Regions from separate parts of the Ensifer sp. GW823-FHT05D09 genome, predicted to be linked through region 1. Evidence: predicted binding sites of a transcription regulator. Region 1 holds the regulator's gene; the other holds the start of a gene.

Region 1 (15,006 bases):
CCGGCGACCTGCCCCGAAATGGTGATTCTGCCCGTATTGTCAGTGCAAAGATTATTGTCTCTAGACGACATCAGGAATGAATATTCCAGCGATGCGACCCGTATAGGTAGCGTCAAACAAAACCGACAATGGAGGAAATGACATAAAATGAAATGTAAGATCGCCCTGACTGCTCTTGCCATATTTGCCGCAACGACGGCCACCGCAAGCGCCGAGGATCTCGTCTTTCAGCTGAAGAACAAGACGAAAGCCGTTCTGACGAACTTCTATACCTCGCCGGTTGGCGTCGATCAGTGGGAAGACGATGTCTTCGGGCGGCAGGTGCTTAATCCGGGCGAGAGCATGGAAATTACCATCGCCGACGGACGCGATGTCTGCAAATACGACATGCGCTTCGAATTCGAGGAAGGCTCCGGTCTCGACACGACCGAAGACATGCAGGACCTCTGTGAGTTGGGCGAGTACTCCATTCACGAATGAAAATTATCGAGCGCGTAAAACGCTCAACCTGACCACTTACGTCTCGCTACCTCTTGGGTGGCGAGACGTTCAAGCACAAGAAGGCCTGTCCAGCAGAAAGACAGCCATCATCATCTGGCTTAGTGATAGCGACGGATCAAGCCAACGAGCTTGCCCTGTATCTTGACGCGGTCCGGGCCGAAGATGCGCGTCTCGTAGGCCGGATTGGCCGCCTCGAGTGCAATCGATGCGCCTTTGCGCCGGAAGCGCTTCAACGTCGCTTCCTCGTCATCGACAAGTGCGACGATGATGTCGCCGGGGTTTGCCGTCGTGGCATTGCGGATGATCACCGTGTCGCCGTCGAAGATGCCGGCCTCGATCATCGAATCACCCTTCACTTCAAGGGCGTAGTGCTCGCCGCTGCCGATCATATCGAGCGGCACGGTAATATCGTGCGTGTTGTTCTGTATTGCCGAGATCGGTACGCCGGCGGCAATGCGGCCCATGACCGGAACCGAGACGGAGCTGTTGTCTGCCACCGGCGGCGCTTTTGCGGTAACCGGGGCAGGGGCGGGAGGTTTGCCGAGACTTCCCTCGATGACGCTTGGTGAAAACCCGCGACGCGGCTGAGCGCTTCCCGCGTAAGCTTCCGGCAGCTTGATGACCTCAAGCGCCCGGGCGCGGTTGGGAAGGCGTCGAATGAAACCGCGTTCCTCGAGCGCCGTAATCAGCCGGTGAATGCCCGACTTCGATGCCAGGTCGAGTGCATCCTTCATCTCGTCGAAGGACGGCGGAACACCGGACTCCTTCATGCGTTCGTGGATGAAAAGAAGCAATTCCTGTTGCTTGCGGGTCAGCATGGCAAGTCGCTCCAGAGGCGTGAAACAAATCAAGAACAGACACTATCTGTTCCATATGTGTTCCGCAAGTGCCTAAAATTCCGTGAATGTTGTATCAATCGTGCGCCTATCCGCTGCCTCGATGCTGGGTATGCCATGCGGAGCTGCCATGCCTCGCGCTTTTTACCGAATGAGGATGCAATGAAAACGCTGATTCGGATCCTGTCGACGATCGTTATCGCAGCGACCGCCGTCCTCGGGTTTCGCTGGTATCAATATGTCGACAACAGGCAGAGCCCGTTCGATGAAGTCGGCATCGCATTGAATGCGATGATGCCGGGGCCGGTCCGCCAGTGGGGTTGTGACCGGTTAAAGTTCACCTTTGGCAAAGGATTGCCACCACGAGGGTGTGCCACGAGCGATGGTAAAGAATGGAAGTAGCGCCGAGATAAGCGGTTGGGACAGCGGGCATGTCGAGGAGAGGGCGTTTCAAGCCGGCTGCGTTGCCGAACAGGCGTCCTCGAACTCCTTCACGGTCTCGGCAGAGTTGTCCTCCGGCAGCACGGCATCTGCCGCGTCGGTCGCCACCGGCGTGTCGCCTTGGTAGACGAATGACTGGATATAATAGGCGATCGAGCCTTTCCAGACATTCCGACCGTCGATCTGCTGGCAGGGGATGGCCGATTCGAAGTCCGTTTGCAGGTCGTCGACCGTGGCCGCGCTAAGGGCGATGTGGGGCGATGCGATAATCGAGGCGATAAGCAAGGCTGCAAGCACGATGGACGTCCGCTAGGTCAGAAGTGGTGCCGATAGATTGGTTAACGATGTGAACCGTGCTTTCGTTCCGGAGTCCAGCAAGCAGGCCGCGTACCCATGCCGTGTTCAACAGTTCTTTGCGAAAGGCGACGATCGCTCTTCAAGCTGTGGCAGCGAAGACACGAAGATTGTTTGGAAGAGCGAGTGTTTCGGGGCGTTTGTTGCTTCTCCGGCATCGGCCCCGAGCGGCATGGCTGGCGGCAGATCGGCCTTGGGGGTCGCGACGGGAGACGACTGGCAAGCGCCGCCGGCAGTGTTTCCTGTGTCTGCGGGAAGGTTCACGCGCCGGTCGGGTGTGCTGCGGAGCCGGCATCATTGCTGGTTTCTTGTCGCGGGACCAGTCGCCCTTGATGTGCGGAGACGTGCACATCCGGTCCGACTGGCCACTGATAAAACCTAAAGGCGTATTTGATTTTCGAGGTTGGAGCGGCTGCCTTACTTTTTGTCTTTCTTGCCCAAAGAGAAGCTGCTGCCTGCAAGCTTCACCTGGGAGCCTTCTGGCGTAACGGCGGCCTTGACGGTCTTGTCCTTCTTGGGCTTTCTAACCTCGCGGTTGCTTCGCACTTGACCTTTTGCCATGTTCGTCTCCTTGGAAAGGCGTGCCGGGGAGCCCATGTGGGCGCCGAATGACCGGCGGACTAGCGTGCATTGATACGGCCGGAAGTCAATGACGGCGCTCGGTGTGCATTGGTTCGGGCGGGCGCCATGGCCTGAAATGAAGTCAATGCTCCGCTGGCGTGATTATAACACCGACTCTGTTATTTGCCGCGCCCCTGAGAGGCTGTCGTGGGCCCAATCACGGCGGCGACCTCGGTGATCTTGTTGGCCGGAAATCCGCCTCGTTCGGCATGTTCGCGAATAACGTCGGCGCTTGGCGCCTCGTGGACGCAGTAGATCTTGTCGCCGGCGACATAGCTGGTGATCCATGTGTAGGGGACGCCGAGATCTGCAACGACTGCGTTGGATTTCGCCGACAGCGCGCAGAGGTCGTCCTGACTAAGCTTGTCGGCTCCGGGTACTTCGCGCTCTATGATGAAGGTGGGCATCGCTCAGTTCCTCAACTGTTGGATGACTACATATGAAGGCGCCCTAATGAAGCGGGAGTCAACGTTTTCGGTTGCCATAAGCTGTTTCACGGCGAATTCGCCGAATGTATCCCGATCCGGTCGAAAGCCGCGTTCCGGCCAGATTTGAAGCAAGCCGCATCAAACGGCCAGAGGATTCACAACCCTCGTCCTATCGAGATTGCTGTGCTGCCGGATCGTGTTTGATAGTCCCAGCGCGACGCTTTCGCACCTTGGCCCAAGAATTGGCGGTCGCACGGACGAGCTGTCGCTCTCCGTGACAAAAAAAGAACGCGCCTCAGTAGCTGAGGCGGAAGCCGCCGGGGCTGGCTGCCGATGGATCTGGTTCCGGCGAAGGCCCTTGCCATTGGGCGTAGGTCGTGTTGGCGTCGCCAGTGCTTGCGCAGCCCGACAGCGTCAGAACAGCAAAAAAAGCGGCTGTCGTCAGATATTTAAGAGGCATGGTTTTCTCCAGTTGTGGGAGATTGCCCAGGCCTCGAAGGGCCGGAATCAGACTTTCACCCAATTCCTTCGGGATGGCAAGCGGACCTGGCGCCCGCCTTCCAAATGCGTGCCTGAATACCAGCGCGACGGCAGCACGTGCGCGCCAAAGGGGCAATCGGAAACCGCTCGAACATTCGCGGTTTCGATCGAGCTCGACGTCGAATGGCAAGAAATGAGACAGTGGATGGCGGAGGAGGTGGGATTCGAACCCACGGTACGCTTTCACGCACGCCGGTTTTCAAGACCGGTGCCTTAAACCGCTCGGCCACTCCTCCGGGCACGGCGTTATTGCGCGAAGGCTTGTTACTTTGCAAGATTTAACATGCGTCGGCGGCAAGATTTTCTGAGCGCGTGAGCTTGTCCATCCGTCTTGGTAACCATTCGTAAACCATAACCGGAGATTTCGGGCGCTCGGCTGTTCGCCGGTTCGCATTTTTGCCTTGTTGCTGTCATGATTAATCGACTGTTCCGTTTCGGGACGCCGAGATTTCCGCTTGGGGGCAAGAGTGGAAGGTTTCGAGTACGGCTTGTTCGAATGATGTTGTGGGACAGATGACATCCAGTAAAAATGCGGCATATCTGATCAAGGGACTGCGCCTTGCGGCGGTTCCCGTGCTTTGCGCAACGCTTGCGGCGTGCGGATCGACGTCCAGTATCAAGAAGAGCAAGCCGAGGAGCAAAGAATACTTTGCTGAGTCGGTTTATGGCGTGAAGGCGAGCCCCCGTGTCGCCACCGGCAAGAACATCCCGAAGGGCGGTGGCCGGTTCCAGGTCGGTAAAGCCTATCAGGTCAAGGGCAAATGGTATCAGCCGAAGGAAGATTTCGGCTACAACAAGACCGGTGTCGCGTCCTGGTATGGTTCGGCTTTCCATGGTCGCCTGACCGCCAATGGCGAGGTCTACGACAAGCTCCATCTTTCGGCGGCCCATCCGACATTCCCGTTGCCGAGCTATGCGCGTGTCACCAACACCGAAAACGGCACCTCCGTCATCGTTCGGGTGAATGATCGCGGCCCCTATGAATATGGCCGGATCATCGACGTATCCTCGAAGACGGCGGATCTGCTCGACATCAAGCAGAAGGGCAGTGCCAAGGTTCGGGTGCAATATGTCGGTCGCGCACCGCTCGAAGGCAACGACATGCCCTACCTCATGGCGTCCTATGTCAAGAAGGGCGACCGTAGCCCGGGCGTCATGCCGGAAGGCCAGATTGCAACAGGCGTGATGGTTGCCTCGAATGAGCCCATGCGCAATCAGCTCGGAACGCTCACCATTCCGTCCAAATCGTCTCTTGATGAAAGCAGCCCGGTGACGGCCCTTGCGGCACCCGTTCCGCAGTTTTCCGCACCGCAGTCGCTGGAAGAATTCGTGATGCTGCCGGAGATCGGGCCGATCCCGCGCGAGCGGCCGGAATACATTCCGATGCCGGACGGCAATATGGCCTATGCGGCCGCTTACGTGGAAGTGCGGGTGAGCGATGCCAAATCGCCGTTTGAAGCGATCATGGTCGAGACCAATCCGCTTACACCCGAATCCATCGTTGCCCATGCCAAGCGTGAAGGCAGAACCGGCTCGATCCGGTAGATCGGGACGTTGTGCCATTCTGACGACGCTGCTATGCCCAATGGGAAGCCGGAGTTTCCCATGCGCTTGAAGATGCTTTCGGTCGTGTTTGGTTGCGCGGCATTGCTTGCGGGGGCTGCCGCGGCTCAGACGCCACCGGTGGCGTTCGACACCAAGGCCAAACAGATCCTGTTGGTGGATGCGGAAACCGGCACCGTCCTGTTCTCCCGCGCCGAGAACGACCCCGTTCCACCCGCCTCGCTTGCGAAGTTGATGACGATGGAAGTCGTCGCCGAGGCGATCGCCAAGGGTGAACTGTCGGCCGAAACTGTCTTCGAGGTTTCGGAACACGCCTGGCGCACCGGCGGCGCACCGTCCGGCACTTCGACGATGTTCGCGGCGTTGAAGTCACGCATCCGCGTGGCCGATCTGCTGCAAGGGGTGGCCGTTCAGCTTGCCAATGATGCCTGCATCATCCTTGGCGAGGGGATGGCCGGCAGTGAGGCTGCCTTTGCCGAAAAGATGACGGCCCGTGCCCGCGTGCTCGGTATGCCGATCGCCACCTTCCGCAACGCAACCGGTCTACCGGATCCGCAGAACCAGATCACCATGAGCGAACTGGTGGCTTTGACCCGTCATCTGCACGAGGCGCACCCCGATCTCTATCGGCTCTACGCGCAGCCTGAGTTCGAGTGGAACAAGATCCTTCAACGCAACAAGAACCCGTTGATTGCGGCCAATGTCGGGGTCGACGGGGTGGCGACGGGGTTTGCGGAAGGCTACGGCTTTTCGCTGGCGGCCTCGATGCAGCGCGGCGATCGCCGTGTCTACCTCGCGATGGGCGGCCTTGAGACCGATAAGGAACGCACCGAGGAAAGCCGAAAGGTGCTCGATTGGGCAATGACGGCGTTTGAAAAGCGGCGGATCTTTGCCGATGGCGAAGCGATCGGTGAAGCCAGCATCTACGGTGGCGCCGCCCCGCATGTGGCGCTTGTCGCCGGCGGGCCGGTCGACGTGCTGCTGCCGGTCAACAACTCGGAACGCCTGACGGCCCGCGTCGTCTACAAGTGGCCGCTGCGCGCTCCCGTCGAAGCGGGGGCCGAAGTCGGCGTCGTGCGACTTTGGAACGGCGAAAAACTGTTGCGCGAGGTGCCCGTCAAGACCGCCGAGGCTGTTGGCCAGGGCACCTTGGCAAGCCGCGCTCTCGACGCACTCCAGGAACTGCTCTTCTTCTGGCTGTAACAAAACCGATCCCAGTGGTTTCATCGTTTGGGCCAATCGGCTAAACAGGGCAAAATTGCATGCCGATATAGGAAAGCACCGTGCCGCTGGCAAAAGGTCTGTTTGTAACATTCGAGGGCGGGGAAGGGGCTGGCAAGTCGACCCAATTGCGCCTGCTCGCCGAATCGCTGCGTTCGCTGGGCCATGAAGTGCTGACAACGCGCGAGCCGGGCGGATCTGTCGGGGCCGAGGCGGTGCGTCACGTGTTGCTTTCGGGGGCTGCCGAAGCCTTTGGCGTGCGGATGGAGGCCATCCTGTTTGCTGCGGCGCGCAGCGATCATGTCGAAGAGGTCATCCGCCCCGCGCTTTCCAGGGGAACGATCGTGCTTTGCGACCGCTTCATGGATTCGTCGCGCGTCTACCAGGGCATCACCGGCAATCTGGAGCCGGCCTTTGTCGAGACGCTTGAGCGGGTAGCGATCAACGGTGTCGTGCCTGATCGAACGGTTATCTTTGATCTGCCGGCGACGATCGGTCTCGACCGTGCCCAGCGCCGCGCCGGCGATGACAGCCCGGACCGGTTTGAAAAGGAAAAGCTGGAGACGCACGAAAAGCGCCGCGAGGCTTTCCTCGATATCGCAAAGTCCGATCCGGACAGATGCCGCATCATCGACGCCACGCAATCCGCCGAGGCGATTGCCGCCGAGGTGCTTGGTCTCCTTGAAAACCTGCTCGCAGACGCCGACATGTCCGAGCCTACATTCACAGGGTCCGCACCATGACGACGGAGACGCCCGGTGTGCTCGAAGGGGCGATTGCCCCGGTCCAGAACGACCGGCTGTTTGGCCATGAGCAGGCGGAAGCGTTTCTGGCGCAGAGCTACCGATCGGGCAAGGGGCACCATGCCATCCTGATCGAAGGACCGGAGGGGATCGGTAAGGCAACGCTTGCGTTTCGCTTCGCCAGCCATATCCTCAATCACCCGGATCCGGCGACCGCGCCTGAAAGTCTTGGGGATCCCGACCCCGCTTCGATCGTCGGCCGGCAGCTGGCCTCGGGCGCATCGCATAATCTCCTCCATCTGACACGGCCGGTCGACGAGAAGACGGGTAGGGTGAAGGGCGCGATCACGGTTGACGAAGTGCGAAGGGCTGGCAAGTTCTTCGCTCAGACATCGGGCACCGGCAATTGGCGCATCGTCATCATAGACCCGGCCGATGATCTAAACCGCAACGCCGCCAACGCCATTCTGAAAATTCTCGAAGAGCCGCCGCGTCGGTCGTTGTTCCTGGTGCTGACGCATGCGCCAGGTAAGCTGCTGCCGACGATCCGTTCGCGTTGCCTGCCGCTACGGCTGAAACCGCTGGAGCCGCCGGCGCTGCGCCATGCGCTCGATCATCTTGGCTTTGATCTCCAGAGCGAGAATGCCGACCGCATTCTGGCCTCGGCCAACGGCAGCGTTGCGGAGGCGCTGAAGCTGATCAACTACGGTGGCCTTGAGATCGCCGCGACCTTTGAGGGGATCCTCCAAGGGCAGGGGCCGGCAGTTCGCAAGGACATGCACAAGCTTGCCGACGTTCTCTCGGCAAAGGACAGCGAAACGATTTTCGACTTCTTCACATCGCTGCTGACCGGGCGGCTCATGCGCGAGGCCCGCGATGCGGCGGTTGCCGGCGATATCATGCGCGCCGAACGCTTCGCCCGGCTTTCGGCCACGACCGGCGAACGTCTCACCGTCAGCGACGCCTATAATCTCGATCGCAAGCAGACCATTCTTTCGTTGCTGGATGACGTCAAGGCAGCATTATAGCTCGATCTCAAACTTCCACTTTCGTTTGATTGCCGCGACGAGATCGAGATCGTGATGATGGGCGAAAAGCAGCACGTGACCCAGCAGATCTGCAGCTTCGTCGGCCATGTCTGCCTGCAAATCGTCCTCTGACTTACCATGCCGTCTGCCGCGGCCGGTGCGCTTGTTCCAGGCCTGGGTCAGTTCGCCGATTTCCTCCTGCATCTTCAGGATAAACCAGTCGGCATCCCGCTCGATGCCGTTGTCCTCGGCGTAGCGGGCAGACGCTGCTTCAAATTGACGTTCAAGACGGCGCAGCATGGCGATTCCTTTATGTTTGTTTCTGTTTTGTTCTATTGTTTCGTTCGCGTCGGCACAAGCAGGCGTGGCGTCCGGCCATTGCTTTCCATGCGGGCTTTTCTCCCATCTCCCGGTTCCTTCCTTGCGGCGTATGCGCTAAGAGCGTCGGTAGCTTCATCCGAGATAGATTGAATCCGCCTATGAGAGACACGTCCCCCTTTTACATCACCACCGCGATTTCCTACCCGAACGGCAAGCCGCATATCGGCCACGCCTATGAGTTGATCGCCACGGATGCAATGGCGCGCTATCAGCGCCTGGACGGACGGGATGTCTTCTTTCTGACGGGCACGGACGAACACGGTCAGAAGATGCAGCAGACGGCGCGCCGCGAAGGGGTGACGCCACAGGAGCTTGCCGATCGGAACTCCTCGGAATTCCAGAAGATGGCGGTGCTCCTCAACGCATCGAATGACGATTTCATCCGCACTACCGAGAAGCGCCACCACGAGGCGTCGCAGGACATATGGGTCCGGATGGGGGAGGCGGGCGACCTCTACAAGGATTCCTATGCCGGCTGGTACTCGGTGCGTGACGAAGCCTACTACCAGGAGAACGAGACGGAGTTGCGCGCCGATGGCGTGCGCTATGGTCCGCAGGGCACGCCGGTCGAATGGGTCGAGGAGCAGAGCTATTTCTTCAAGCTGTCGGAATACCAGGACAAGCTGCTGAAGCTCTATGAAGATAACCCGGATTTCATCGGTCCGGCCGAGCGCCGCAACGAGGTGATCTCCTTCGTGAAATCAGGCCTCAAGGATCTGTCGGTTTCGCGCACCACCTTCGATTGGGGCATCAAGGTGCCGAACGATCCCAGCCACGTCATGTATGTCTGGGTCGACGCACTGACCAACTACATCACCGCGACCGGCTATCTCGACAACCCGCAGGGGCCGCGTGCGAAATTCTGGCCCGCGAACATTCATATCATCGGCAAGGATATCATCCGCTTCCACGCGGTCTATTGGCCCGCTTTCCTGATGTCGGCCGGCCTGCCGCTGCCCAAGCGCGTTTTCGCGCACGGCTTCCTGCTCAACAAGGGCGAGAAGATGTCGAAGTCGCTCGGCAACGTCGTCGATCCCTTCAACCTCGTCGAGCATTTCGGCCTCGACCAGATCCGCTACTTCTTCCTGCGCGAGGTTTCCTTCGGCCAGGACGGAAGCTACAGCGAGGAGGGGATCGCCACCCGCATCAACTCCGACCTGGCCAATGGCATCGGCAACCTGGCGAGCCGTTCGCTGTCGATGATCGTCAAGAACTGCGATGGCCAGATTCCGGTCTGCGGTGCGTTGACCGACGAAGACAAGGCGATGTTGGCGGCCGCCGACGCTCTGCTCGAGATTACCCGAGACGAAATGGGCAAGCAGATGATCCACCGCGCGCTTGCGGCAATCATTGCCGTGGTTTCGGAGACCGATCGTTACTTCGCCGGCCAGGAACCCTGGGCGTTGAAGAAGACCGATCCGGCGCGGATGGCAACCGTGCTCTATGTCACCGCAGAGGTTGTGCGCCAGATCGCCATCCTCCTGCAGCCGTTCATGCCGGAATCCTCCGGGAAGCTGCTCGATCTCGTGGCGGCCCCGGCCGACAAGCGCGATTTTGCGGCATTGGGCGAGGCGGGCCGCCTCGTCTCCGGCACGCCGCTCGAAGCGCCGAAGCCGGTCTTCCCGCGTTACGTCGCGCCGGAAGCGCAATAAGGCACGATCGGCATGCTTATCGATACCCATTGCCATCTGGATTTCCCCGACTTCGAGGCCGAGCGCGACGCCATCATCGAGCGTGCGCGCGCGGCCGGCGTCGGCCAGATGATCACGATCTCCACCCGCGTGAAGCGCTTCGATACGATCATTGCGATCGCCGAAGCCTATCCGAACGTCTTCTGTTCCGTCGGCACGCACCCGCACAATGCTGATGAGGAGCTCGATATTACCGCGCACGATCTCGTCCGGCTTTCGGCGCATCCGAAGGTGGTGGCGATCGGCGAGGCGGGTCTCGACTACTTCTACGACAACGCGCCGAGCGACGCGCAAGTCGAAGGTCTGCGCCGGCACATAGCGGCGGCACGCGAAACCGGGCTGCCGCTCGTCATCCACAGCCGCTCGGCAGACGACGATATGGCGGCGATCCTGACCGAGGAGACGGAGAAGGGCGCATTCCCCTTCCTTCTGCACTGCTTTTCCTCCGGGCCGGAGCTGGCGCGCATCGGCGTCGAGCTCGGCGGCTATGTCTCGTTCTCTGGTATCCTGACGTTTCCGAAATCGGAGGAGTTGCGCGAGATTGCCAAGACGGTTCCGCATGACAGGATGATCGTCGAAACCGACGCGCCTTACCTTGCGCCTAAGCCGTTTCGCGGCAAGCGCAACGAGCCGGCTTATGTGGCGCACACCGCCGAGGTGCTGGCCGATACGATCGGCGTGTCAAAGGACGAAGTTGCGGCGCTCACGACCGAAAACGCATTCCGCATCTTCTCCAAGATGCCGAGGCTCTAAGGTGGCATTCAGGCGCGCCTTCACCATTCTCGGCTGCGGTTCTTCGCCCGGCGTGCCGCGCATCACCGGTGACTGGGGTGCCTGCGATCCCGGCAATCCGAAGAACCGTCGCATGCGAGCCGCCTTGCTGGTCGAACAGATCGCGCCGGATGGTGGCAAGACGACCGTGGTCGTAGACACCGGTCCTGATTTTCGAGCCCAGATGGTTGCGACCAACATCCGCCACATCGACGCTGTGCTCTACACGCATTCGCATGCGGATCATCTGCACGGGATCGATGACTTGCGCGGTTTTGTCATTGAAAACAAGAAGCGCATACCGATCTGGGCCGATGCCTTTACGATGGGCCGGATCCGCGAAGGGTTTCATTATTGCCTGGAATCGCCGCCTGGAAGCGGCTACCCGCCGATCGTAGACGGCCACATTATCACTGACGATCTGTCGCCGGTCGTCATCAGCGGAGCCGGCGGGCCGATCGCCTTTCAGCCGCTGATGCAGTTTCACGGCAATACTCATTCGCTCGGATTTCGTGTCGGCAATTTTGCCTATTGCAGCGACGTCAGCGACTTTCCGCCGGAAACGGTCGGCCGGCTGGCTGACCTGGACCTTCTGGTGCTCGATACGCTGCAGTACAAGTTTCACCCGAGCCACCTGTCGCTGGTGCAGTCGCTCGGCTGGATCGAGCGGCTTCGCCCGAAGCGCGCCGTGCTGACGCATATGCATGTGCCGCTCGATTACGACACCGTCCATGGCGAAACGCCTGACCATGTGGAGCCGGCATATGACTTGATGCGGCTCGAGTTTGAGGTTGACGTCACGGTACTCGGCGACGCCTGAATTTCGCTGCGTTCGAAATTTCTAATATATCGACTTACTTCGAAAAATAGGGCGTCAGGTTCTTGCGAATGCGCTCCAGTACCGTGCCGCCCGATAGGTTCGGAACGAACGTCCGTCCGGTGATCTTCTCGTAGGCTTCGATGTAGACGGCGGATGTCTGCTCGACGAGTTCCTGGGGGATTGCCGGAACGGGATCCTTGTAGGGGTCGCAGCGCTCGGTCACCCAGGCGCGTACGAAATCCTTGTCGAAACTCTTCGGCCGTTCGCCGGCTTCAAAGCTCTGCTGATAGCTGTCGGCGATCCAGTACCGGCTACTGTCGGGCGTATGGATCTCGTCGGCGAGGATGATGGTGCCATCCTTGTCGGTGCCGAATTCATACTTTGTGTCGACCAGGATGAGGCCGCGCTCGGCGGCACGCGCCTGGCCGCGGGCAAACAGCGAGAGCGCGTAGCTCCATACGGTATCGAGTTGCTCTCTCGTCAGCAGGCCTTGCTCGAGAATCTCGTCTGTGGAAAGCGGCTCATCATGGCCGCCGTCGAAAGCCTTGCTGGTCGGCGTTATGATCGCCTGCGGAAGTTTCTGATTGTCGCGCAGACCGTCAGGCAGACGGATACCGTACATGTCACGTTCGCCGTTGCGGTACTTCGTCAGAATGGAGGTGCTGGTGGTTCCGGCGAGATAGCCGCGCACGACGATTTCGACCGGCAGGATATCGAGCCGCTTGCCGATGACGACATTCGGGTCAGGATAACTGATCACATGGTTCGGGCAGATGTCGGCCGTTTCTTCGAACCAGTAGCGTGCTGTCTGCGTCAGCACATGGCCCTTGTGCGGAATGGACGTCAGGATGATGTCGAAGGCGCTGAGCCGGTCTGTTGCGATGATGATGCGCTCGCCACCGGGAAGATCATAGTTTTCACGCACCTTGCCATTGTAGCGGTTTGGCAGTTCCGGAATGAAAGCATCTGAAAGAACGCGCAATTCGCTCATCGCATAGGGCCTTGCAAAACGAGGTTTCGTGATGAACGACTAATCAGTCGGCAACGGTTGGGTCAAGCCAAGAGTGGGTGCAATATGCCCGAAAACCAGCATTCTGGTTCATCGCTATGTTCCATAATCTATCTTATCTGATATTTGTATGTAGCCGCAAAGTTAGAATGTCCTGATCCTGCAAAGTTGGAATGTCACTCTCCACGGGGCTGAACGATGCCTGGGAGATTGCGGATCGGCATACGATCAAGCTCGGCGGCATCTGCCGAAGCACCGCCCAAGACCTCGGCCGCGTCATGGCCGGCGGGACGCAATCCGGCAGAGACGATCACCCTAAAACGATGTTCGGCGGATCACGCGCCCATCGCTACCATCGATCAGGATCTCGTAACGAGCGCCAGCTCTGACAAATCTATATGTGTAGACCTGATTTTGGCAGCTTACAGTTTCGACCTCTCGAAGACCCAGGTCCTCAAGATAACGCTTGCCGTCATCGCAGGAAACAGGCTGCGTCCCCGCTAGATAGCTTCCCACCCTAAGCTCGATATCGGCCGTGTCGTGAGTTTGGGATGCTGCCGGACTGCCAAAAGCCGCGAGCATAATGAGCCAGATTACCTTCCTCGTCATCTGCAAAGCGCGGCCTCCACTCCAGGTTACCAATATTGGACCAATGGATTTTCGTCGTAAAAATATGCTCGAAATCTCGGCGTTCGGTGGGAGAAACCGACGCCGCCCCGAGCATCTTACTTTCCGGAAGAGATGTCCAGAACGGCATGCTCTCCAAATATGGCCATCCTCTCGTCCGGAGTATCTCTTCGAAGCCCCTCGTCCCAACGCTCAGACTTGCATCTCCTAGGACTTGAGATCAACATCCGGACGCCGATACGGCTAACTCCAGACAAACTACCTCACGTTTCCTATGCAATACCAGAATTGCTTCAGCAATCTCAGCGCACATCGCCTTTTTTGGCGGCGACGAGTGAACTCATTCATTTGGGAAGACAACTGGGAGGAGTATTTTGAATGGCAATTTCGCGAAAACAAGAGGAGCGCCTGCTCACTGAGGACGAGTGGCATCTGGTGCGCCAATCACACCATCCCGCGATACAGGGCGTTTCCGACGAAGATCTGCTGAAGCTCGTGAAGCAAGTGCGCGAAAGGCGCGACAGATCACAAGCCGAAGCTCATCGCCAACGACGTGAGATCCGAGGGAAGTCCGCCCCGAAAGGCGTGGAACCCACTCGAAAGGACATCGGCACAAGGGCCAAGCTCGAAATACTGGCCATGAGCATGCGCCGGCTCAACGGAGAGCATGCAAGGCGTCGTAAAATGCGCGGAAAAGCCGAGTTGGTCTCCAACATGCGCGCGGCGCTTGCGGCCAAGCAGACATCAGAGACAGGACGGGATGAAACGTACAATTCGCGTCATGCGCTGGAAGGAATGCAATCCATAGAAAGTTCGAGGCGCAAAAGCCTCATGCGGCCCATGGAACGAGGACGGCTGAGAAAGGCCGGTGCGGTCGCCCAGGCGAAGCGAGATTCACGGTAACATCATCGCTGGCGGGGCCGGAATGTGACCTGCGGGAAAGCTGGCACGGTACGTTTCCCAGTCCCGCTCAGCAGTACTCGGCGACGAGGCGCGACGCCGAGTTTGACAAGCCCCATCTCCCTTGCCGCCCATGCGCAAGTCCGCTGAAGGCGGAGCCGGAATTTTGGGGACGAGCACATCTCGGTGTGAATTGATCAGAAACCCAAAGACGTCTCCGCAAGCTGGCAGTGAAGACGGATCTCAGGTCCCGGAGCAGCCACAGGAAGCAGGAGTGATAGCAGCTATGGATTGCGTTCGCTTGCGCGTGACGAACCGGATGATTTCAGAACGCGCGGCCGGCCGCGGCATCGATCGTGATCGCCGTAACGTGCTCGCGAGGCTCAATTGCGAATATCACCAAGTTATGATGTTTAAAGTCGTTTGTATGAAAGCATGAACTAACACATTGAATGGGCGTGGTTTGGGACCCTAGAGATCAAATGGAAATGCAATTGGCGGCCGTTCGCCCCATTTCCAGAGCCCACAAAC
Region 2 (15,006 bases), 280 kb from region 1:
CGATGAGCAGATGGCGGCCGAGTGCCTGCGCATCAACGATCTCATCCTGTCGGTCTATGAGGATTTCGGCTTCAAGGAAGTCGTCGTCAAGCTGTCGACCCGTCCGGAAAAGCGCGTTGGTTCCGACGAGCTCTGGGATCGCGCCGAAAGCGTCATGACCGACGTGCTGAAGACGATTGAGGCGCAGTCCGAGGGCCGGATCAAGACAGGCATCCTGCCGGGTGAGGGCGCGTTCTACGGTCCGAAGTTCGAATATACGCTGAAGGACGCCATCGGCCGCGAATGGCAGTGTGGCACGACGCAGGTCGACTTCAACCTGCCGGAACGTTTTGGCGCCTTCTATATCGACAAGGATTCGGAAAAGCGTCAGCCGGTGATGATCCACCGCGCGATCTGCGGCTCGATGGAACGCTTCCTCGGCATTCTGATCGAAAACTTCGCCGGCCACATGCCGCTGTGGATTTCACCGCTGCAGGTCGTCGTCGCGACGATTACCTCGGAAGCCGACGACTACGGTCGCGAGGTCGCCGAGCTTCTGCGCGACGCCGGGCTGACCGTCGAGACCGACTTCCGCAATGAGAAGATCAATTACAAGGTCCGCGAGCATTCGGTGACCAAGGTTCCGGTCATCGTCGTTTGCGGCAAGCGCGAATCGGAAGAGCGGTCGGTCAACATCCGCCGTCTCGGCTCACAGGCGCAGACGGCGATGTCGCTCGACGAGGCGATCGCTTCGCTCTCTGCCGAAGCGACGGCGCCCGATCTCAAGCGCAAGGCGGAAAAGAAAGCCCGGGGTTAAGACCCCGGGACCTTCGCTCTGTCAGTAAACTGTCATATTAGCGGAATATCCGGATACTGCAGCGCCTTGTACCGGGCCATCCATCGGAGACTTCCGTGCAGTTCAAAGAGCTGTCTTACGCAAACGAAAATGACCGGCGCCTGAAGCGCTGGTTCATCCGCTCGATGGAAGGCTTGGCGGGTCGCAACCGATACGCCAAGCTCTATGCCCGCTGGCGGGCCGACATTGTCGGCAAGAGCGACCGTATCTTCGGCGAGATGCTGCAACTGATCGATGTGCGCCTGCGGCTTCAGGGCGAATGGCCGCCGCGCCACTTGCCGGACACGCCGCTGGTCATCGTCGCAAATCACCCGTTCGGCATCGGCGACGGTATCGCTGTTCTGGCACTCGCCGAGCAACTCGGCCGGCCGTTCCGGGTGCTGATCAACAACGAGCTATTGAAGGTGCCGGAGATGGCGCCCTATTCGCTGCCGGTGTCTTTCGAGGAAACGAAGGAAGCGCTGGCGCTGAACATGGCTACACGCCATGAGGCCGTGCGGCTGCTGAAAGAGGGCGTGACGATCGTGATCTTTCCCGCCGGCGGGGTGGCAACGGCACGTTCGGGCTGGGGTAGGGCCGAGGATCTGCCGTGGAAGATCTTTCCCGCCAAGCTCATTCAGGCGGCGCGCGCCAGCGTCATACCGATCTACTTCGAAGGGCAGAACGGGCGCATCTTCCATCTCGCGAGTAAGGTGTCGCTCACGCTCCGGATCTCACTGCTGATCCGCGAATTCCGGAGGTTGTCGGGTACGACGATCGCGGCCCGCATCGGGCATATCCTGACATGGGAAGAGCTTTGCGCGCATGGCGACCGCAAGGATCTGCTCGGTCGCATCTATGAGGCGGTGTTTTCGATGGCGCCGCCGCGTCGTCGTTTTCTCAGGCGCGCCGGCTAACGCGGCGTGAGGCATTTGCCTTAACGCCAGCCCTCTACCGTAAGATCAATCCTGCGCTTCCGCGGCCGCTTCCGGGCTTGCGGCGGCGCCGCCGTTGGTCAACAGCACTTCGATGTCGGTGTTGACGCCGGCCTTCACCGTGAAATCGCGCTGGTAGATCTTGTTCTTGTTTCTCGCAACGGCCGTATAGTTGCCCTCGAGAAGAACGAGCGTCGGGAACGCGCCTTCCTCCTGGTCGACGATGTCGCCGGCCGAAGTGAGGATCGACCAGCCGGTATCGGCGATGGCTTCGCCACCCGCTTCGGAAACCAGCTTCAGCGTCAGCTTTGCGGCCTTGTGCTGGATCGTCGCCTCGGTGAGCTTGCCGGCTTCCACCTGGATGTCGGCGGTGATCACCGCGTTTGTCGTGCCGTAGTTGGAGCTGACATGGTAGGTGCCGGCGCCAAGGCGGATGACGGTGCTGGGTTTCACGTCGGCGGCAATCAGCGCCCGTTCACCATCGCCCTGCGTTTCGGAGGAGTAGATGGAGAAGCTGAGTTCGCCCGGAGGTATGCGCACATCGCTGCCGGAGACAGCGTTTAGCGTCATGCCGCCGGCATCGAGCACCAGCACCTGCTTGTCGAGCGCACCGTCTTCCGGGATGCGGATCTTGCGCGTGGCGGCTGCACGTCCGAATGCGACGTTGACGAAATACTCGCCTGGCACCAGGCTGAAGGCCGTTGATCCGCCTTCCGACGTTGCCAGCAGCGGCAGCTTGCCATCGCTTCCAGGGATGGGGCTGAACACCCGCCAGGTCAGGCCCGCCTCGACCGGTTGGCCCTTGCCGGTCAGAAGTGCCTCGAGCTTCACGTCCCTCAGCGTGCCTTCCCGCGTGGGGTCGGTGGTCATCGGGCTGAAGCCGGTCAGCTTCGGCATCTTGCGCGTTCCGGAAATCGACGGAAAGCTCTCGAAAGCCTCGGTCGCATCCTGCGCCAGGGCGCTGCCGGCGGTGATGCTTGCGAGTGCGACCGCCAAACCGGTTCTGATGAAAATACGAGGGCAGGTGCGCATGAGAGCAGTTGACTTCCTGACTGGGTGACTCCACTTGAGACGCCGGTATGGCATTTTCGTGGCTGCCGGTCGGCGGCAAAATAGTGGAATTCACCCAATATGAAAACCGAAATAAAGCTCGTTGATTATCTCGCGTCCCGGCGATCCATTCCCGCTTTTCAGATGGGCGAGCCAGGACCTGGCAAGGCCGAAGTCGAGGAAATGCTGACGCTCGCCTCGCGCGTGCCGGATCACGGCAAGCTCGCTCCATGGCGGTTCATCGTTTACCGTGGCGAAGAGAGAGCCCGCATCAGCGCCGAATTGAAGACAATGGCACTCGCCAAGAAACCTGATCTTTCGGAAGAAATGATCAAGGTGGAAGAGACACGGTTGTCGCGCGCGCCCGTGGTCGTCGCAGTGGTCAGCAAAGCGGCCCCGCATTTCAAGATCCCGGAATGGGAGCAGCAGATGTCGGCCGGTGCCGTCTGCCTCAACTTGTTGATGGCGGCCAACGCGCTGGGCTACGCTTCCAACTGGCTGACCGAATGGTACGCTTTTGACGAAGCGGCGTATCCGCTGCTCGGTGTCGAGCCGGGCGAAAGGGTCGCCGGCTTTATTCACATCGGCACCGCCATGGTTCCGCCGACCGAGCGTCCGCGCCCGGAGTTGGCCGAGATCGTCACTTGGGTCGGAGAAGAAGCCTGATGTTCTACGATACGGCCGCAAACAGGCATGGCCTGCCGCACGATCCGTTCAAGGCGATCGTCTCGCCGCGGCCGATCGGTTGGATTGGCACCCGCGCCGCGGACGGGTCGCTGAATGTTGCGCCCTATTCCTTTTTCAACGCGATCAGCGACCGGCCAAAACTCGTGATGTTCTCGTCGAGCGGCTACAAGGATTCCGTGCGCAACATCGAGGCAACGGGCGAATTCACCGCCAGCTTCGCAAGCCGCAACCTGAGCGAGGCCGTCAACAAGACCTCGATTGCGGCCCCCCATGGCGAGAGCGAGTTTCAGATCGCCGGATTGACGCCGGTTGACGGCACCTTGGTCAATGCGCCGTTCGTCGGCGAGGCCTATGCGGCGCTCGAATGCCGGATGACCGAAATGTTTCAGCCCAAGGGGCTCGATGGCGAGCCCTCGGACAATTACGTCGTCATCGGACAGGTCGTCGGCATCCACATTCGCGACGAGGCAATCCGCGACGGTCGTTTCGACATGGCGACGGTGCGCCCGCTCGCCCGCCTCGGCTACATGGATTATTGCGACGGTGGCGATGTGTTCCAGATGGTGCGGCCGACGCGCTGAACCGTTTTCGTTTTGCTGATGCCTGCGGCCGATCGCGTCAATCGTCGCTATTCAGCCATGCCGCCTGCTCCGGGGAGCGGCAGACCACGGATGAAAACCCATCGGCGCGGCTGGCAGCAAATGCCTGCCGGGCAGCAAGCTCAGTGATGGCCGTCTGCGGCAACACGTCGTAACAGGCTAGACCCGCTTCATGGGCGCGAAGAACGGTGGCGGCACGCCCGGCGGCAACAGGCGCCGCCGTGACCTGGTCCTGCCGTACCGGGAGTGGTTCGCAGCCTGTCGCCGCCGCTAGCTTTTGGCCATCGAACACAAGTCCTTCGAGACGTGGTGAGCTTTCGTGAAGAGAGTAGGGTGAAAGCACGCTTTCCGGGACCGCACCATATTCCGCAAGAATAGCTATCTGTTGCGGATGAGAACCGGTGCTTGCCTCCGCGACACGCAACATGACGTCGAGCTTCTGCACGTCCGCACGGCTCCGGCATTCGGAGAGCAAGACGCCGTCAATATCGTTGCGGAGCAGCGCGAAGAGCGCATCCTCCGTCACGCGGTTGATCGGAGGGATCCGTGCGAAGATGCGCAAGGCGCTTCTCGCGACGCCCGCTGGTCGAGCAAGCGTGTCGCCACCAAACCTGAGTTCGACAATGAGGCCATCAACACTTCCGAGGACAGAGGACGGGGGGACAGGCGCTTCGGCGCCCTGAAACAGCAGCGGCTTCATGGTTTTGAAGCGGTTAACGGACATGGTGAACCAATCTTAAACCTTTGCCGGCTAGGCTTCCAACATCAGGTGGCTTTGGGTGTCTAGTGGGGCGTCGGTGATCATACAAGCATTTCTTCGCTGGGTGGAAACGGCGAGAACGGGCGATCGGGCTCGCGCTGCACGAGCCCTCGGCCGGGCGTATGTCGACGCGCAGATGAACGGCATCGATCGTCAGGCCGCCGAAATGGCCATGACCTTTCTGCTCGACGATCCCTCGCCAAAGGTGCGTTTCGCTCTGGCGGACGTGCTTGCCGCATCGTCCGATGTTCCGCGCGCCATCGTTCTCGGTCTTGCCGAAGACCAGCCTGAGATCGCCTATATCGTCATTTCACGCTCGCCCGTTCTGACGGACGATGATCTTGTCGATCTTGCTGCCCGCGGCTCGGTCGAAACGCGGGCGCTGATTGCGGCGCGTACGTTCGTTTCCCGCTCGGTCTCAGCCGCTATCGCCGAAATCGGCGGCGAAGAAGAAATGCTGATCCTGCTGGAAAACGCCGGCGCGCAACTGTCGCGCCGGTCGTTGAAGCGGATCGCCGACCGCCTCGGCCATTCCGCATCCGTCCGCGACCTTCTGCTTGATCGTGCTGATCTTCCAGGTGACGCGCGGCACGCGCTTGTCGAAGAGGTTGGGGCAGCCCTTGCCGCATTCGGCCTGGTCCAGATGGCGATAGGCACGTCACGGGTAGAGCGCGTCACGCGCGAGGCCTGTGATGTCGCAGCGGTCGGCATGGCTGGTGCCCTGGCAGTGAACGAATTGCCGAACCTCGTCGCCCATCTGCGCGAAACCGGCCGTCTGACGCCGGCCTTCCTGCTGCACGCACTTGTCACGGGCCGGGCGGAGTTTTTCTCGGCCGCGATCGTCGACCTCTCCGGCGTTGCGGAAAAGCGCGTTCGCTCGATCCTTTCGAGCGGCCGTATTCATTCGATCCGCGCGTTGTTCGAGAGCGCCGGTCTCGGGCGCGACGTCAGCGAAGCGTTTGCCGAAGCGGTCCTTCTTTGGCGCAGGGATGGCAATACGGGTGCTGACGATTGCCGCGCCTCCGTCTGCTCGGCGCTGCTTACAAGCCTGCGCGGCCAAGGTGCGTCTTCGCCGGCATGCAATGCAATGGCGGAAATTCTTGAGCGACTGGCCTTTGCCGAGCAGCGGCAGTCGGCTCGCGACTATGCTCAATTGGCCGCGCGCCAAGCCGCCTGACGTTGCCTCACCGAAGTTGAAGCCGAAGGGGCTACAGCTTCGTTGAGGTCACGCCGCCGGCATACGCGTTGATGCTGATCTCGCCTTCCTGCGTCAGTCGGTGAACCGCCGCGCCACCCAGGAGTAACCGTCCTCGATGTAGTGAACCGGCTTGCTGACGAGGCTTTTCAGCTTCTCGCGGTCGGGGACGGCGCCGGAGAGAAATTCCAAAGTCCGTTTCGGCAGGCCCGGTTGCGGCTCGGTCACCTGAGGTGATGGCGTCTCGGGCCGTGGTAGGGGAGCAGCCACCTCCTGCTGCGGTTCGTTGGTTGCAAGGCCGGGGCCGGAGCTCTCGCAGACGGCAACGACCACCGGATAGTTGGCGTTGGAGAAGCGTGGCAGCTGTTTCTGCGAATCGGTATCGCACTGCGCGATTGAGGGCCATGCCCCATCCACGGTCGAAATATATTGGCACTGGTTCACGTCGTGGTCACAGCCAAGAATGGTCATGACGATCAGGGCGGCTTTCATGGTCTGGCTGTGTCCATCTGGTGCATGATTGTGCGTTTTCTGACGTCAACTTATGCCTGCGTGATTCTTCCTGAAATGGGGCGATGGCTTGAATGCGCAGAAACAATTTGTTTCGTCGCGTCATTCGGATTGATGGGGCAGGTCCGTTTGTTGCGCAATTTGACGTATTGGCTCCCGATACGCCCGACCGTAGTTTCTTCCGCGAACCGTACCAGAACTCAGAATCAGCCATGGATCAAAAATTGCCTGAAGTCACGATTGCCGAAGAGCCGCCGCGGCAGCCGGAAATCCTGCGCCTCCTGGAGATGTCGGACGCCTATGCCGCCTCGCTCTATCCCGCCGAAAGCAATCATCTTGTCGATGTATCGGCGCTGGAGCAGCCGGACGTATCATTCTTCGTTGCCCGCTTCGACGGGGCGATCGTTGGTTGCTGCGCGCTGGTCGAAGCCGGCGATGGCACGGCGGAGATCAAGCGCATGTTCGTCGATCCCCAAGCGCGGGGGCTGAAAGTCGGCAAGCGCCTTTTGCAGGCAATCGAGCAGCGCGCCGTGAGCATCGGGCTTGACGTGATCCGACTTGAAACCGGCATTCACCAACCGGAAGCAATCGGACTTTACAGAAACAGCGGTTATGTCGAGCGTCCGCCTTTCGGCGGTTATCAGCCGGACCCGCTAAGCCTGTTCATGGAGAAGGTGCTGCAGCCGCCTGCTGATCTCGACGGATAGGCCTTGTCGCTTCTGGCACCACAGCGGGTGCCCGTCGGCCGGCAAGCAGGTAGGCACCGCGACGGATCGGTTGGTCAGATGTCGAGATTGTCGGCGAACACTGCCCGCTCCTGGATGAAGCGAAAGCGTGCGTCGGCCTTCGTACCCATCAGGTTGTCGACGGCTTCGCGCGTGCCTTCGAAATCGACGTCGTCGATCTGCACCTTCAGCAACGTACGGAACTTCGGATCCATCGTCGTTTCCTTGAGCTGCGCCGGCAGCATCTCGCCAAGACCCTTGAAGCGGCCGACTTCCACCTTGCCGCGGCCGTTGAATTCGGTGCGCATCAGTTCTTCGCGATGGGCATCGTCGCGCGCGTAAAGCGTCTTTGAGCCCTGGCTCAGGCGATAAAGCGGCGGCACGGCGAGATAGAGGTGGCCGCCGCGGATGAGCTCGGGCATCTCCTGATAGAAGAAGGTGATCAGCAGCGAGGCGATATGTGCGCCATCGACGTCGGCGTCGGTCATGACGACGATGCGCTCGTAGCGAAGATCCTCTTCACGGTACTTGCTGCGCGTGCCACAGCCGAGCGCCTGGATCAGGTCGGCGATCTGCTGGTTGGCGCCCTGCTTTTCGCGGCCGGCGCTGGCGACGTTCAGGATCTTGCCGCGCAGCGGCAGGATGGCCTGGTTGGCGCGATTGCGCGCCTGCTTGGCCGAGCCGCCAGCCGAATCCCCTTCGACGATGAAAAGTTCGGCGCCATCAGCGGTGTTCTGCGAGCAGTCGGCAAGCTTGCCGGGCAGGCGCAGCTTGCGCACGGCGGTCTTGCGGTTGACTTCCTTTTCCTTGCGGCGGCGAACGCGCTCGTCGGCACGCTCGATCACCCATTCGAGCAGCTTTGCAGCCTCCGCCGGATTGTCGGCAAGATAATGGTCGAAGGGGTCGCGCAAGGCGTTTTCGACGATGCGCTGCGCCTCGACGGTTGCCAGCTTGTCCTTCGTCTGGCCGACGAATTCCGGTTCGCGGATGAAAACCGACAGCATGCCGGCGGCTGAAATCATCACGTCATCGGTGGTGATGATCGCGGCACGCTTGTTCTGCGTCAGCTCGGCGTAGTTCTTCAGACCCTTGGTGAGCGCGATGCGGAAACCCGCCTCGTGCGTCCCGCCTTCGGGTGTGGGAATGGTGTTGCAATAGGAATGGACCTGCTGGTCGCCGCCGTACCAGGTGACCGCCCATTCGAGCGAGCCGTGGCCGTTCGACTTCTCGGATTTGCCGGCAAAGATCTCGCGAGTGACAGTGAATTCCTTGCCGAGCGTGGCGGCGAGATAGTCCTTCAGGCCGCCCGGGAAATGGAACACCGCCCGATCCGGAATTTCGGAACCTTCCAGCAGCAGCGACGGATCGCACGACCAGCGGATCTCGACGCCGCCGAACAGATAGGCCTTGGAGCGGGCCATACGGAACAGCCGCGCCGGCTCGAAGCGGGCATGCGGTCCGAAGATCTGCGGATCGGGATGAAAGCGAACCCGCGTTCCGCGCCGATTGTGGACGTCACCCAGTTCTTCCAGCCCGCCCTGCGGTACGCCGCGCGAAAAGCGCTGACGATAAAGCTTGCGGTTTCTGGCGACCTCGACCTCCAGATCGTCCGAAAGCGCGTTCACCACGGAAACGCCGACGCCGTGCAGACCGCCGGAGGTCTCGTACGCCTTGCCATCGAACTTGCCGCCCGCATGCAGCACCGTCATGACGACTTCGAGCGTCGATTTTCCGGGGAATTTGGGGTGGTTTTCGACCGGAATACCGCGGCCGTTGTCGGTCACCGACAGATAGCCGTCGGCATCGAGATGGACGTCGATGAAGTTGGCATGGCCCGCCACCGCTTCGTCCATCGAATTGTCGATGACTTCGGCGAAGAGATGGTGCAGCGCCTTTTCGTCGGTGCCGCCGATATACATGCCCGGACGCCGACGGACCGGCTCCAGCCCTTCCAACACCTCGATTGCCGAAGCGTCGTAGTCGTCGCTGCCGCTGTTCTTGGGGGCAGGGCGCGGTTCTTCACGCGGGACCGGTGCCGCTCGCGCAGCGGGCGCGGCTTCCGGCGCAACGGGCTTCGGTTGTTCGGGCATTGCAGAGAAGAGGTCGTTGCTGTCGTCCATGGGGCGTCTAGATCATTCCTGTCGTGCGGAGGTGTCAAGGCCATAGCAAGACCTCGGTCTTGTCGCCATCCCCAGTCATTCGAATCACCCGAATTCTGCCAGACTCTTGCAGATTGTGCGAACAAAAGGAGAATGGCGGCGCCGAATGCCTGCAAAATAATGCCTGAGCGTTGGCACCTGTCACCAACTGTTGCTTTGGTGCCGAGCCGATGGCAAGGCTTTGCGACTAACCAGGGAGCCCTTCGTTGTCCGTGTCCACAGCTCATTTTTGCTTTCGTCGTCTTAGCGCCATCGTGCTGTCCTTCGGGCTTGTTGCCGGGGCCGCTGCTTCCGCCGCGGCGCAGGTGCTGAAGCCATACAAGGATGATCTGTTTTCCTACGGCACAGTGCTTGAGCAGAGCGACAATGGCGACTACCGCGTCGTCGATTATCAGGAATTGCGCGACATCAACGGGCGTGACGAAATTCCGGAGCGGCGGGTCAAGCGCGCCTTCGTTTCGCTTGGCGTCAAGGGAGATCAAGTCAACGAAACTATCGAAATCGGTGGGCGTTCTCTTGATGTAACACGCGTCGGTCGGGAGCAGGGCGCTGCATTCAGCGTAATCTTCATCCACGGGCGAGGCGGCGACCGGCGGCTAGGCGCCAACGACTTTTCGTTCGGTGGCAACTTCAATCGTCTGAAGAACCTGGCTGTCGCCAATGGCGGCGTCTACTATGCACCGAGCGTCCGGTCGTTCGATACGGCCGGGGCGGCTGATGTTGCCGGCTTGGTCAAGCTTGTTGCCGAGCGCTCCGGCGGTCGGCCGGTCGTGCTGGCTTGCGCCTCCATGGGCAGCTTCATCTGTTGGGGTGTGGCCCGAGATGCCGGTGCCGTTGCGGCCCTTGGCGGCATGATGATCATGGGCGGCGTCGCCGATCCCGAATTCACCAAGAGTGCCGCGTACAAGGCAAGGCTGCCGATGTTCTTCAGCCATGGCAGCAAGGATAGCGTCTATCCGGCCGAGAGCCAGAAGGCCCTCTATGGTGCGTTGAAAGGGCAGGGATACCCGACCCGCTTCGTGCTGTTTGAAACCGGTTCGCACGGAACGCCGGTTCGCATGACCGATTGGCGCGACGCCTTGAACTGGATCGGCAGTCGCTGAAACGCACCGTCCAGCACTCGGCATTTGTTAACCAGACCGGCAATTTCCGGGTGCAACCTGGCCGCTTGTTTCCACCTTTGAAAGCGATCGGCGCGATGATCTTCGGCAGATATTGCTGGGGTATATTTCATGGATGCGCGTACCGAAACACGGCAGGTTCCGCTGTGTGTCGACCTGGACGGCACATTGCTGGCCGCCGATACGCTATGGGAAGGCGCCGCGATCATTCTGCTGCGCAACCCGCTGATGCTTGTGCTGATGCTCATGTGGTTGTGGCAGGGCAAGGCACGCCTGAAACATGAGGTTGCCCTGCGCTCGGGCCGAAAGGCGGAGGACTGGCCGTACCGCCAGGTCGTCCTGGATCGCCTGTCGGCCGAACGTGCCGACGGACGCGAGATTGTGCTGGTGACCGGCGCGGCAGCTTCCGTCGCCCACGACGTCGCAGCACATGTCGGCCTCTTTGCGTCGATCATGCATTCATCAGAGACGCTCAACATGACGAGCAGCCGGAAGCGTGACGCGCTGGTCGAACGCTTCGGCAAAGGCGGTTTCGACTATATGGGCAACAGCCGCGACGACATCGCGGTTTTCGACGTTGCGCGCCGGGCGATCGTCGTGGCACCCGACGCGGCCGCCGAGAAATGGCGCCGCAACCACGACGCGGAGAAACTCGACACCGGCAAGGTCAGCATGCTTGCCCCGCTGAAGTCGATCCGGGTCCATCAGTGGGCGAAGAACGTGCTGATCGGCGTGCCGATGATCCTCAATCACGAAGTGCTGCATGTCGATGCGCTCGTGAGCGTTATCATCGCATTCTTCGCGTTCAGCTTCCTCGCCTCCGCCGTCTACGTGATCAACGATCTGTCCGATCTCGCGAACGACCGGCGGCACGCAAAGAAGCGTAACCGGCCGCTGGCCAGCGGTCAGATGTCGGTTCCGACCGCGTTCACGCTGGCCGTCTGCCTGATCCTCGCCTCGGTTTCGCTGACCTTTCTGCTTCCCTGGAAATTTGCCTGCGTCCTCGCTTTTTATGCCTGCGCGACGACGGCTTACACCTTCGTGCTCAAGCGCAAGCTTCTCGTCGACGTCTTCACGCTCGCCGGCCTCTACACCACCCGTATCGTCGCCGGCGCCGCTGCGACCGGAACGGAGCTCTCCTTCTGGCTGGTGTCCTTTGCGATCTTCTTCTTCCTGAGCCTGGCGCTGGTGAAGCGCTACGTTGAACTGCATGAATTCGACGACAAGGATGGTGGCGCCGTTCCTGGCCGTGGTTACCTCGCGGTCGATTTCGAAATGGTCGGACAGGCAGGTGTGGCCTCAGCCTTCACCTCGGCCCTGGTGCTTGCGCTCTATGTGCACAGCAAGGAACTGCAGGAAATGTACACGACGCCGTGGGCGTTGTGGCCGCTCTGCCCGCTGGTGCTCTATATGCTGTTGCGGATCTGGATGCTTGCACGTCGTGGCATGCTGCACGAGGATCCTGTCGTTTTCATCATGCGCGACTGGCGCAGCCAGCTGACCATGCTGGTCGGGGCGTTACTCATCCTTTTCGGAGCTGTCGGGCCGCAATGAACACGCAAGATTACGAAAGCTGGGGCCGGCTCGATCGCCGGCCGCGGCAGGGCATTTCGCCGGACGACTACGAAGATCGCATCGGTTCGATCGAGCCGGAGACGTTCCTCCCGTTCGGCAACGGTCGCAGCTATGGCGACAGCTGCCACAACGATCTGGGCGTACTGATCGACAATCGCCGCCACGCCCGCATACTCGCGTTCGACCCCGGCACCGGCATGATGACCTGCGAGGCGGGCATTACCCTTGGCGAAGTTCTTGCACGTGCCATTCCCCACCGTTTCTTTCTTCCGGTGACGCCCGGCACGGCTTTCGTCACGATCGGTGGCGCGCTTGCCAACGACGTTCACGGCAAGAACCATCATGCGCGGGGGACCTTCGGCAATCACGTCACCGGCTTCACGCTTTTGCGGTCCAATGGCGAACGCTTGACCTGCACGCCACAGGAAAACCCGGAGCTGTTTGCAGCCACGATCGGCGGCATGGGGCTGACCGGTTTGATCCTGACCGTGAGCCTTCGTCTCAACAAAGTGCCGTCGCCACATGTTCAGCAGCACGCCATTCGTTTCGACAATCTCGACGAATACTTCGGTCTGGTCGACGGCGTCGACGAGGAGCATGAATACTCCGTCGCCTGGATCGACCAGCTTGCAACCGGACGGCGCATGGGCCGTGGGGTCCTGCTCGCCGGGGATCATGCGGATGGCTCGTGCGAGTTTCCGGACATGCCGAAAGGCATGAAACTCTCGGTGCCGTTCTCGCCACCTTTCAACCTTCTCAACTTCGCGACGCTCAAGGCGTTCAACGAATACTATTTCCGCAAGGAGAAGCCGGGCGAAACCGTTTCGACGGTGCCGTGGACGTCCTACTTCTATCCGCTCGATGCCATCGGCGCGTGGAACAGGCTTTACGGTCCCAAAGGGCTCTATCAGCACCAGAGCGTCTACCCTACCGAGAATGCCCGGGAAATCACTGCGATCCTGATGGACACCGCGCGTCGTGCCGGACATGCATCCTTCCTCACGGTGTTGAAGCGCTTTGGGGACGTCGCCTCGCGCGGCCTGCTGTCGTTTCCCCGGCCTGGTTTTACCTTGACGCTCGACTTCGCCAATCAGGGTGAACGAACGGTAAAGCTGCTGGACCGCTTGGACGCGATCGTTGTCGAAGCCGGGGGCGCGATCAATCCTTACAAGGATGCGCGCATGAGCCCACAAGTCTTTGAAAAGTCTTTCACTTCTTGGCGGAAGCTTGAGGCGTTGCGCGATCCGGCGCTGACGTCGAACTTCTGGCGCCGCACCGCGTTGGCTTTGTCAAAATGAGAATGCAGACAATTTTATTAAATTAAATGCGCGAACTTCACGGAATATGCGCCTATTGCGTGTAGTTCATTTCCCGGGACTGGGAGTAAAACTATGAAATATATTCCATTCATTCTCTTCACTGTTCTGACCAATGCGGCCGCACAGCTGATGCTGAAGCAGGGCATGATGTCGCTCGGGCCGATCTCGATGACGGCAGAGACGGCGATCGTTCGCCTGTTCCAGATCGTTTTCAATCCATGGGTCTTTGCGGGGCTCGCGACCTTCGTCATCTCCATGGCATCGCATCTCTACGTGCTGTCGAAGGTGGAGCTTTCCTTCGCCTATCCGTTCCTGAGCCTGGCCTACGTGGCGGTCGCGATCTTCGCCTACTTTGTTTTTCGCGAGGATCTCAACGCCTGGCGCATCGCCGGCATCGCGCTCATCTGCGTCGGAACGGTCCTGATCGCCCAGTCGGGCATGTCTTCCCATAGCGACGAAACGCCGGCCGATGCGGCTGGAGCAAGAACAGCAGATTTCGGGAGCAAGTCATGAAGCATATTATCTTTGGTGGCGACGGGTTCGTCGGGCGGCATCTGGCGCAGCGCCTCGTTCAGGACGGCGAAGATGTCGTCGTCGCCGATATCGTCAAATCCGATCTGTCGCACTACAGCCGCGCGCGCTTCGTCCATTGCGACGTGACGCAGATGAGCGATGTGCTGAAGGTCGGCATCGGTCCGGACGACATGGTCTACAACATGGCGGCCAAGATGCTGTCGCCGTTGCAGATCCGCTCGAAGCGTTGGGATTTCTTCTGGCCGGTCAACTACTACGGCGCCGAGAACATCATGAAGGCCATGGGTGTAGCGAACGCCTCACGCCTTGTGCAGTTCACCACCGACATGATCTACGGCCATACGGTTCAGTCACCGCAGACCGAGGACCATCCGGCAAAGCCGCTCGGCGAATACGGAAAGTCGAAGTGGGCGACAGAACAACTGGCCGTGCAATGGCGCAAGCAGGGCATGAGCATCTCGATCTTCCGCCCGCGCCTGATCATCGGCCCCGGTCGTCTCGGCATTCTCGAAAAACTGTTCAAGCTGATCGACATGAACCTGCCGGTGCCGATGATCGGTTCTGGCAAGGTGCCATACCAGTTCATCTCGGTGTTCGATTGCGCCGAAGCGGCGCGGCTTGCCTGGAAAGGCGGCGTGCCCAACGAGGCCTACAACCTCGGCTCCGACAATCCGCCATCGGTTCGCGAACTGCTCGGCAACCTGATCAAGCATGCCGGCTCAAAGTCCTTCCTGCTGCCGACGCCCGCCTTCGCGGTCAAGCAGACGCTTGCACTCTTCGATCTGATCAACAAGCCGATCATGGATCCGGAGCAGTACCTGATTGCCGACGAACTGTGCGTGCGCGAGACGGGCAAGCTGAAGCATCAGCTCGGCTGGCGGCCGGAGTTCAACGACGGCGATATGCTGGTTGCCGCCTATGACGAATATCGGGCCAAGAAGTCCGGTGCCACGATACAAAACGCCGCTGCCGTACCGGCCGAGTGAGGGGAATGACCATGCTGGATAGACCGAACCGCACAGC

What was found. The regulator LexA, encoded in region 1, represses DNA repair genes until DNA is damaged. The targets are predictions, from matches to a motif close to TGTTCNNNNTGTGTTCNG.
Region 2: the regulator LexA is predicted to act here: its motif matches at 9,513-9,530, upstream of parE (DNA topoisomerase IV subunit B).

The regions. Positions count from the first base shown of each region.
Region 1 covers NZ_JBXAIA010000002.1:384,849-399,854, forward strand. Annotated here, with positions in the region: gene AC1Q80_RS07645 (hypothetical protein) at 148-480, shown strand; gene lexA (transcriptional repressor LexA) at 600-1,319, opposite strand; gene AC1Q80_RS07655 (hypothetical protein) at 1,500-1,739, shown strand; gene AC1Q80_RS07660 (hypothetical protein) at 1,788-2,075, opposite strand; gene AC1Q80_RS07665 (hypothetical protein) at 2,550-2,693, opposite strand; gene AC1Q80_RS07670 (DUF4242 domain-containing protein) at 2,873-3,160, opposite strand; gene AC1Q80_RS07675 (hypothetical protein) at 3,477-3,641, opposite strand; tRNA gene AC1Q80_RS07680 (tRNA-Ser) at 3,868-3,957, opposite strand; gene AC1Q80_RS07685 (septal ring lytic transglycosylase RlpA family protein) at 4,235-5,266, shown strand; gene AC1Q80_RS07690 (D-alanyl-D-alanine carboxypeptidase family protein) at 5,327-6,487, shown strand; gene tmk (dTMP kinase) at 6,568-7,248, shown strand; gene AC1Q80_RS07700 (DNA polymerase III subunit delta') at 7,245-8,276, shown strand; gene AC1Q80_RS07705 (pyrophosphohydrolase domain-containing protein) at 8,271-8,576, opposite strand; gene metG (methionine--tRNA ligase) at 8,756-10,309, shown strand; gene AC1Q80_RS07715 (TatD family hydrolase) at 10,322-11,101, shown strand; gene AC1Q80_RS07720 (MBL fold metallo-hydrolase) at 11,103-11,939, shown strand; gene AC1Q80_RS07725 (phosphoribosylaminoimidazolesuccinocarboxamide synthase) at 11,974-12,921, opposite strand; gene AC1Q80_RS07730 (hypothetical protein) at 13,122-13,337, shown strand; gene AC1Q80_RS07735 (hypothetical protein) at 13,954-14,478, shown strand.
Region 2 covers NZ_JBXAIA010000002.1:106,860-121,865, forward strand. Annotated here, with positions in the region: gene thrS (threonine--tRNA ligase) at 1-796, shown strand, start outside; gene AC1Q80_RS06270 (lysophospholipid acyltransferase family protein) at 892-1,731, shown strand; gene AC1Q80_RS06275 (RgsD C-terminal domain-containing protein) at 1,777-2,781, opposite strand; gene AC1Q80_RS06280 (nitroreductase family protein) at 2,881-3,465, shown strand; gene AC1Q80_RS06285 (flavin reductase family protein) at 3,465-4,067, shown strand; gene AC1Q80_RS06290 (aldolase) at 4,105-4,809, opposite strand; gene AC1Q80_RS06295 (DUF2336 domain-containing protein) at 4,883-6,022, shown strand; gene AC1Q80_RS06300 (hypothetical protein) at 6,116-6,532, opposite strand; gene AC1Q80_RS06305 (GNAT family N-acetyltransferase) at 6,775-7,257, shown strand; gene parE (DNA topoisomerase IV subunit B) at 7,332-9,395, opposite strand; gene AC1Q80_RS06315 (alpha/beta hydrolase) at 9,641-10,537, shown strand; gene AC1Q80_RS06320 (UbiA family prenyltransferase) at 10,667-12,109, shown strand; gene AC1Q80_RS06325 (FAD-binding oxidoreductase) at 12,106-13,428, shown strand; gene AC1Q80_RS06330 (EamA family transporter) at 13,522-13,962, shown strand; gene AC1Q80_RS06335 (NAD-dependent epimerase/dehydratase family protein) at 13,959-14,969, shown strand; gene AC1Q80_RS06340 (aspartate aminotransferase family protein) at 14,981-15,006, shown strand, end outside.